DNA from 2 places in the Pseudoalteromonas luteoviolacea genome. Region 2 is predicted to be linked to the other one. Evidence: riboswitches for the same ligand, from Rfam matches in the RefSeq annotation. Region 2 holds a riboswitch; the other holds the start of a gene.
The links. A riboswitch is a leader RNA that binds a small molecule or an ion and turns the genes downstream of it on or off. The one in region 2 is predicted to bind cobalamin.
Positions count from the first base shown of each region.

Region 1: it holds a riboswitch for cobalamin, as region 2 does, so the genes downstream of both, S4054249_RS05030 (ABC transporter ATP-binding protein) here and S4054249_RS18335 (TonB-dependent receptor domain-containing protein) in region 2, are expected to answer to the same signal.

Region 1 covers NZ_CP015411.1:1,167,208-1,171,635, forward strand. The annotation lists gene S4054249_RS05015 (FAD:protein FMN transferase) at 1-583, shown strand, start outside; gene nqrM ((Na+)-NQR maturation NqrM) at 723-935, shown strand; gene S4054249_RS05025 (histidine phosphatase family protein) at 983-1,582, shown strand; cobalamin riboswitch at 1,600-1,724, shown strand; gene S4054249_RS05030 (ABC transporter ATP-binding protein) at 1,807-2,631, shown strand; gene S4054249_RS05035 (FecCD family ABC transporter permease) at 2,628-3,620, shown strand; gene cobT (nicotinate-nucleotide--dimethylbenzimidazole phosphoribosyltransferase) at 3,632-4,428, shown strand, end outside.
Region 2 covers NZ_CP015411.1:4,258,998-4,263,425, forward strand. The annotation lists gene S4054249_RS18325 (efflux RND transporter permease subunit) at 1-69, shown strand, start outside; gene msrA (peptide-methionine (S)-S-oxide reductase MsrA) at 70-600, shown strand; gene S4054249_RS18335 (TonB-dependent receptor domain-containing protein) at 634-2,490, opposite strand; cobalamin riboswitch at 2,530-2,699, opposite strand; gene S4054249_RS18340 (YajQ family cyclic di-GMP-binding protein) at 2,785-3,267, opposite strand; gene S4054249_RS18345 (VanZ family protein) at 3,471-3,827, shown strand; gene S4054249_RS18350 (ketopantoate reductase family protein) at 3,820-4,428, shown strand, end outside.

The DNA.
Region 1 (4,428 bases), 1.8 Mb from region 2:
TATCGGTGTAAATAAATTAGCGCTGACAGATGAAGGGCTGGCGAAATCACTGCCACATCTTGAACTATCTTTTTCAGCGACGGCGAAAGGTTATGGAATCGATAAAGTCGCTGAGTTGATTGAGAAAAAAGGCTTATCTAATTATATGGTAGAGATTGGCGGGGAACTGCGTATCTCTGGCAATAAGCCGGATGGTTCACCTTGGCGAATAGCGATTGAAAAACCGGATGCACCGGCAGGACAGCGTCAAATTCACCGAGTTGTAGAGCCGGGTAATAATGCCATTGCCACGTCAGGGGACTATCGTATCTTTTACGAAATGGATGGCGAGGTATTCACGCACCTCATTGATCCGGGTACAGGTAGACCGGTACGCCATGACTTGGTGTCTGTGACGGTGTTACATCCTTCAGCAATGACCGCTGATGGCTTGGCAACAGCGCTTACCGTGATGGGAACGCAACGAGCAAGAGATTATGCTGAAGCGCATAATCTACCCGTGTACTTGATCAGTAAGACAGACGCTGGCCTAGAGACATTTTCAAGCACTGCGTTTAAGCCGTATTTAGATGTAAAAAAGTAATCAGTGGATCCGGTTAAATATCATTGCTTTTAGTGTGGTAAATTCATTCAACTTTGACGGATTTAGATATATAATATTGTCAATACACCGTCAGTTGCTTGGAACTTGACCAAGCTAGTTTATTGAGGGGCCTTTGCCTATGTCACTATTTATTCTTACCTTTGGGTTACTTATCTTGATCGCTGCAGCTATGGCTGTGGGTGTAATCGTTCAGAAAAAATCAATGGCAAGTAGCTGTGGTGGTTTAGGCTCAATGGGTATCGATAAAATCTGTGATTGTGATGACCCATGTGACAAACGTAAAAAGCGTTTAGCCAAAGAGCAATCTTGGCGCGAAAACCAAATTCTATAATTAGATAAAAACGCAGGCTAGCCTGCGTTTTTATTATCTCCAAGTATATGCTGCAAACTCTTTACTTTGTTCGTCATACTGAAACGATATTATCCGGTAAGTTATTAGGGCAAACCGATCCTCCTTTAACTGAACAAAGTCAAAACCAATTACTAAAAACACTCCATAGTTTACCCAAGCCAAAACGTGTGCTCAGCTCGCCAAGACAGCGATGTCAGCTTGTAGCAAAAGCATTTTCAGAAAAGCTGGATGCAGAGTTCACAGTCGTCAATGCACTACAAGAAATGAACTTTGGTGATTGGGATGGTAAAAGCTATGAGTGGCTTTGGCAGCATACTCGCTCGCCCAGTATTGGCGACTTTTGGCAAAACCCCTGGGCCGTTACACCACCTGAAGGAGAGAGTATGGCCTGTTTTAATGCGCGAATTAAAGCTTGGTGGTGTGCTTTCACATCTCAAAGCAGTGATGACACAATCGTCATTGTGACTCATGGTGGGGTTATGAAGCAGCTATTGGCACACTGGCTAGCATTGCCTGAAGGCGCTGTAAATCATTTAAACTGCTTTGAGGTTGGATATGGCAAGGTCATTCAGGTGTCAGTTTTCTATGACGAACAAGGGAGTGCATGGCCCAAAGTTGTGTTTTAGCCATCTAGACTTCATAATACACAAAATTATTTCGACATCACTTGGGAATGAGGTGTAAACCCTCAGCTGTCCCCGCAACTGTAAAAATGATTGCATGACTACTCATTTAAAGCCAGATACCAAGGTTGGAATAAAGACTTAAGCGGGCGCACTTAGGTCATGTCATTTTACCAAGTCATAAATGATACAGTGGTATTCTGATGTGTGCCCCATGTAGAGGAATTATGGCGGCAACACCAATATCAGTCGATAGCTTACATCTAGTTATCAATAATAAATCGATTTTATCCAATATCAGCTTTTCAGTTGAAGAGGGTCAGTTTATCGGTCTCATCGGGCCTAATGGGGCCGGAAAATCCTCTTTACTGAGGTGTTTATATCGCTTCCAGAGTCCAACATCTGGCACTATCAGAATTAATGGCAAAGATGTAAGTGAGTATGACCGCCAAAGTTATGCTCGCAAAGTCGCTGCAGTGCTTCAGGAGATCCCAAGTCAATTTAATCTTGCTGTTTTTGATGTCGTCGCCATGGGCCTCACGCCGCACAAAAGCCTATTTTCCAGTGTATCACTGCGCGACCGACAGGCCATCCAAGAAGCGCTATTAAAGGTCGGATTAACTCATAAACAAAAGCAATCATATGAGTCTTTATCCGGGGGAGAAAAACAGCGGGTGATGATAGCCCGAGCCATTGTACAGCGGCCGACTTTACTCTTAATGGATGAACCTACCAGTCATTTGGACGTGAAGTATCAAATCGAAATTATGGCGCTTGCTAAGTCATTTGGGATCACGGTGGTTGCTTCTTTTCACGACTTAAATTTAGCCTCAGCCCTCTGTGACGCTATGCTCGTTTTAAATCATGGAGAGCTTATTGCTCATGGTACGCCCAAAGAGGTGGTAAGTGAGTCCATGTTAGCACAAGTTTTTGGCGTCAAAGCCGATGTGGCTCTCCAAGCATGCCCTGCGAGTGAACAAGAGATCCCACATATTCGTTATCAATATCACTTATCGGGTGGTGGCGAGTTATCATCGAGGGAACGAGTATGAGATTCGCTGCAAGCAGTGCATTGTTACTTGCATGTTTATTTAGCTTTGTGTGTGCCCTAAGCATCGGGGCTGTACAAGTCGACTTTTACGATGTTTGGCTAGCTTTATGGTCATACGACAGCTCGCAGTTAGCACAAAAAATTGTTATAGAGTTGAGGCTACCGCGCACCGTACTTGCATTTTTGGCTGGGGCGGGTCTTGCGACAGCGGGGCTAATTTTACAAACCGTGACACGCAACCCCCTTGCTGATCCCTATTTATTTGGGATTTCTTCGGGGGCGTCATTTGGTGTGGTGTTACTACTGACTTTATTCGGTGTGCAAAGCGCTTTAGCAATGTCTGGCGCAGCTTTGCTTGGCAGCATAGGGGCTATGAGCTTATTGCTCGTCATTGCGTATCATAAAGGTACCGCACAAATTGAAAACATGCTGCTTGCGGGTGTTGCACTTTCTTTTCTGTTTAATGCGTTTACGAGTTTGCTCTTATATTGGAGTGATCCACAAGCGGTTACCGCGATTATCTTTTGGAGCTTGGGGAGTTTTAGCCGTGCTGATTGGATGTGGATGTGGTTACCCGCGATTGTGGTGTTAGGTGGGATCATGACAGTCGTATGTTTTAGAAGGCACTTAAATGCGTTGTTATTGGGCGATGAAAGCGCGGTAACTTTAGGTGTTAATGTACACCGGTTGCGCTTGGGCATGTTATTAGTGAGCTCTTTGATCACGGCTGTGTTAGTCGCAGCATGTGGTGGTGTAGGCTTTGTTGGCTTAATGATCCCACACATAGTACGGTTTTTTATCTCTCAAGCGCGTGTATTAGGCATGTTAGTCACGGCTTTAAGCGGTGGATTATTGATGCTGTGGGTGGATGTGCTAGCCCGAATAATCATAGAAAACCAAGAATTACCTATTGGTGTGATTACAGCGGCCATAGGTAGCGTCTTTTTCTTATCTTTACTTATGTTTCGCAAGCGAGCGGCAAGTATTTAACAGAGGCCCATATGATCCCTGCTTTAGATTTAACACACAATGATTTTGTACAGCAAAAACTAGATTTAAAAACAAAACCTCAAGGCTCATTGGGTAAGTTAGAGGCACTGGCAAAGCAATTGGTGTTGATTTACGCACAAGGCATGTCAAAAGAGACAATGACCGCGCAACATTTTAGCATTGAAAATCCATCAGTCAGTATTTTTGCTGGCGACCATGGCATTGCCAGCGAAGGCGTCTCTATTGCACCAAGTGAAGTCACCGGCCAAATGGTGGCAAATTTTGCTGATGGCGGTGCTGCAATTTGTGTCTTGGCCCGTCAATTGGGTTGGCGTCTAAATATAGTGGATTGCGGTATTCTTAAGCCTGTTCAAAACAGTCGCGTGATTGACAACAGGCTTGGGGTAACGACTGCGTCTTTTCATTTGCAGCCTGCGATGACTGAAGCTCAGTTAACGCAAGGTTTTGAGAACGCCAAACAGCTTGTTGCAGCAGAGTTGGACATGGGTTGTAATTTGTTTGCGTTTGGTGAAATGGGGATAGGTAACACCACGTCTGCCGCCGCCATTTTTTCTGTGCTATGTAATTTAGCTCCGAAAGAGACTGTCGGACAGGGTACAGGTGTAAGCCAAGATATTGTTGCGAAAAAACAGCTGCTGATAGAGCAGGCGCTTGACCTTCATCAGTTGGATAGCAACGCCCCTAAACAGATTTTACAATGCGTTGGCGGATTTGAAATTGCCCATATGGTTGGTGCTATGCTCGCCGTCGCTGAGGCGCAAAAACCAATTTTAGTCGATGGTTTTAT
Region 2 (4,428 bases):
ACCGCTGTTGAGTTAGGAAAACAGCAACAAGCTTTCCCTCATCGTGAGCAAAACGAAGGAGTTGAATAAATGAGTGAATCACAACTGGCCACGTTTGGTGGCGGGTGCTTTTGGTGTATCGATGCTGCTTTTCGTAGAGTTAAAGGGGTTACACAAGTGACATCTGGCTACAGCGGCGGCAATACACTCAATCCAACATATAAAGATATTTGCTCAGGTACCACTAACCATGCTGAAGTGGTCCAGCTGGCATTTGATCCCAATGTGGTATCGTTTGAGAAGCTGCTTGACATGTTTTTTACGCTACATGATCCCACTCAGCTTAATCGTCAAGGTAATGACATTGGTACCCAGTATCGCAGCGTGATTTATTATCACTCCGATGCGCAGTTAAAGCTCGCTCAAGCTCATATAGCAAAGTTGCAACCAGAGTTCCAAGACCCGATTGTCACAGAACTGAGCGAAATTGACACATTTTATGATGCCGAAAAATACCATCAAAACTACTTCGATGATAATCCCAATCAAGGGTATTGCAGCATTATGATTGCACCTAAAGTAGCTAAGTTTGAGCAGCGATTTAAGGCCAATTTAAAATAAGAAAGGTGAGCATTTGCTCACCTTTTTTGCTTATTAAAAGCGGTATTGTAAATTCACAAAGAAACGTCTTTCAGGCGTGTTGTAATAATTGACGCCCGTTACTTCACTTTGCTCATTCTTTACTAAGCTTGATGCAACCGCACCATACTCTTTGTCGAATAAATTTTCTATTCTCGCAGATAATTTAACTGCGTCAGAAAAATCATAATTTGCCGCTAAGTTCACCAAAGTATATGAGTCTAACCTATATGCCTCACCAGTCGGCAAAGATGCTGTACTGTCTCGCTCACCACGGAATTGCAGCTCGGTGATCACTTCAAAATCGTCCCATTGCTTAGCTAGCTGCCAATTGGCTGTGCTCTTTGCAACCTGAGGTAGTGGCTTACCATTGGTGTTATCTTTAGCATTCACAAACGCGTAGTTGAAGTTTGACTCAATACCAAACATCAGTGTGTTCGAAATACTAAGCTCTAAACCTGAATGCTGCGCATTCTCAACATTATCAGGGCCCCAGTTGCCATTAGTATCTTGTCGCCACACTATCTTATTCGTGTAATCCGTTTGGTAAATAGCAAAGTCGATCACAGTGTCAGCTACTGATGCCTTTAAACCAAGCTCAAAGTTATCAGACTCTTCCGGTGAGAGTGCGGGGTTGCCAGATGAAGGGAAGTATAAATCATTAAAAGTAGGCGCTTTATAACCAGTATTATGGGCCAATCTAAATGTAGCATCGCGATGCACTTTATATCCCACTGCTAAACTGTGCGTCACTTCACTACCAAACTGGTCATCGTCGTCATAACGTACGGTTGCCTCTACCAAGGCTTGGTCATATTCATAAACGGTGCCTACGAAAACACCCAGCGTATCGCGCTTACTCTGCACATAGGTAGAAGTCGACTCAGACACATCATCTTCTGTTGCATTTATCCCACCCAAGACAACCCAGTTTTCTTGCACATCAATGTGTCCGTCGTAATTGAGTATATTGCGTTTAGTGACCGTTTTGCTGGCACCAAACTCATTCACATCAACTGATTCATCTTGCGATTTCGTTGCCGTAAATGCATGTGATACATTACCCTGCTGCGTCTCAAAACCGATGCTTAAAAATTGATTATCAAATTTACTTTGGAATACAGTTGCATTGCTAGAGCCAAAGCGACTATCGTAGTTCGTATCCCCTTCACTGCCTTGAAAAGCCGCAAATACTTTACTCTCAGAGGTAATTTGGTACTCAGCCCTAAGCCCTAAACTGGTGTTATCATGGCCATCAGTATCAGGCTGTGTGCCTTGCAACACATCAAAGTTATCTGTTTCTTCATAGCCCAAGTTTGCCAGTACAGTCAACGCGTCACTTTTAAACGAAGTGGCTACTTGAGCATTGCGATAGCTATTACTGCCAAGGGTCATATCTGCTGTTGTATGCTCCGCACGACGCGTAATAATGTTGATCACACCAGCCATCGCATCAGAGCCATAAATTGCAGCTCGAGAGCCTTTCAATATTTCAACACGTTCAATGCTTTGCAAAGGCACTTTTGCGATTGACTTATAGCCTAGTGTTGCTGACCCCACTCGGTTTCCATCAATCAATACCAGAGTGTGCTTTGAGCTGCCGCCTCTTAAAGTCAAACCCGCATTATGGCCAAAACCACCGTTTGAATTAATTTGAATACCCGCTTGCTGAGATAAAAGTGTAACCAGATCGCGTGCGCCACTGCGCTCTATGTCAGTGCGTTCTATCACAGATACAGACGCTAATACGTCTTTTTGCGACTGTTCAATTTTGTTTGCTGTAACAGTAATGCGCTCTATTTCTTGAGTCGCAGATGTGTGAAATGAAACCGCTGCCAATACAGCAGCACTTAGCGCAGAAATTTTTAACATGAAGGTCCCCTACTTTGTGCCCACCGCACAAAGTTCATCAAATGAGTCAAATTCAAGGCCGGTCTCCGGGCTCAACCAATTTAAACAGTTTTACCGTTGCGGGGGCAGCGTTGGCATTGCCAAGTTTTGTCTTGCGCACCAACTTCCCGATTATCCAATATACCGACTATCTATCAGCGTTGTTTGGCACCTCGAAATTCCGCGCATATTGTCTGAGATTTAAGGGGGGATTGTCAATGGACGTCTAGAGTTCCAGTATCATATATTGATCTGGAACCCTGTATTAGAAACCGACTAGTCTCTAAAGTTTTTGAACTGGAATGGCTGGCCCAGATCAGATGTGCGAACCAGCTGCATTACTTCTTGTAAATCGTCACGTTTTTTACCGGTAACACGTACTTCTTCGCCTTGGATAGCCGCTTGTACTTTGAGCTTTGAATCTTTGATAAGCTTAACGACTTTCTTAGCCATATCCTTATCAATACCTTGCTTTAAAGCCACTTTACGAGCAAACGTTTTACCACTGCGCTCAACGTCTTTTAATTCGAAACAACCTACATCTAGTCCACGTTTTGCCGCTTTACCAACAACCATGTCAAACAGCTGCATGACCTGCTGTTCAGATTCAGACTTTAATTGGATAACTTCGTCTTTCAACTCAATAGATGCTTCTACACCTCTAAAGTCATAGCGTGTTTCCAATTCGCGGTTCGCATTATCAACGGTGTTTTTTGCTTCCGTCATTTCTATTTCAGATACAATATCAAAAGAAGGCATTGTTCTCTCCTCAAAACAAATTTACGAGCAATTATAACAATGCTCTGAGGCAATACGATATACTTTTTTGCATGTGCACATAGCTTCTTCTGATCATTGAATATATCTTTGTATGCCCATGAGTATTCAAGTATTTACTATTAAGCCACTTTTAATATTTCGGTGTTATACTGATTTTTCATCGCATAGAAGTTGGAGCAAATGTGACTAGAAAAGTATATAGAACGTTACTTTTACTATTTTTAGTAGTCATCACATATCTTTTTGCAAAAGAAGTGAAAAGTCATGCAATAAGAATAGAACACTTAGATAAAGTCGTGCACTTTGGAGTATTTTTTGCGTTAGCATTTTTCTCTCATCACGCCTTCAGGTTTAGAGTATGGTTTCATATTACTCTATTAATCAGTTATGGTGCGGCTGTCGAATGGATGCAGTCTACACTGCCTTACAGACAAGCCTCCTTAGGAGATTTTATCGCGGATGTGGCAGGAGCTACCAGCTACTTCCTTGCCATATGGATATATCAACGATTTAAACAGCGAAGGCTAAATAATGAGTGAAGTGTATATTCTTGGTTGTGGTGCGATAGGACTGCTACTCGCTGAAAAACTTGCTCAGCGCCACCGTGTCATACTTATCACTCGAGATAGTTCTCAAACTGAATACATGCTAATCAGTGGCCAAAAACAACATCGCCTTAATGTAGACGTTACCACGCTAAAGCAACTGAATAAAAAAATTCAAACATGTATCGTGCCGGTCAAAGCCTATCAAATAGAACAAGCTTTTAAAGATATTTCGCCCCACTTAAGCCATGATGCCAATATTATTCTCAGCCACAATGGCATGTATGATCTCGCTGATATCCAAGCTAACTTGAAGTCAAAACAAGCACTATTTTTTCTCAGTACTGCCATGGGCGGGATGAAACCTGCCCCCAACACCGTAATATTTAAAGGCCCTGGGCTCACTCAGTTAGGAGCCTGTAACTTACCGGCCCAAGATAATCTAAACGATATATATCAGGTGTTGTTCTCACACCATTTTGACCCTTTTGAAACCATTGATGATATCAACTTGATCCGATGGCAAAAGCTTTGTGTCAATATTGCCATCAACCCCTTAACTGCCATTGAGCAGTGTCACAACGGCGCGTTAAGA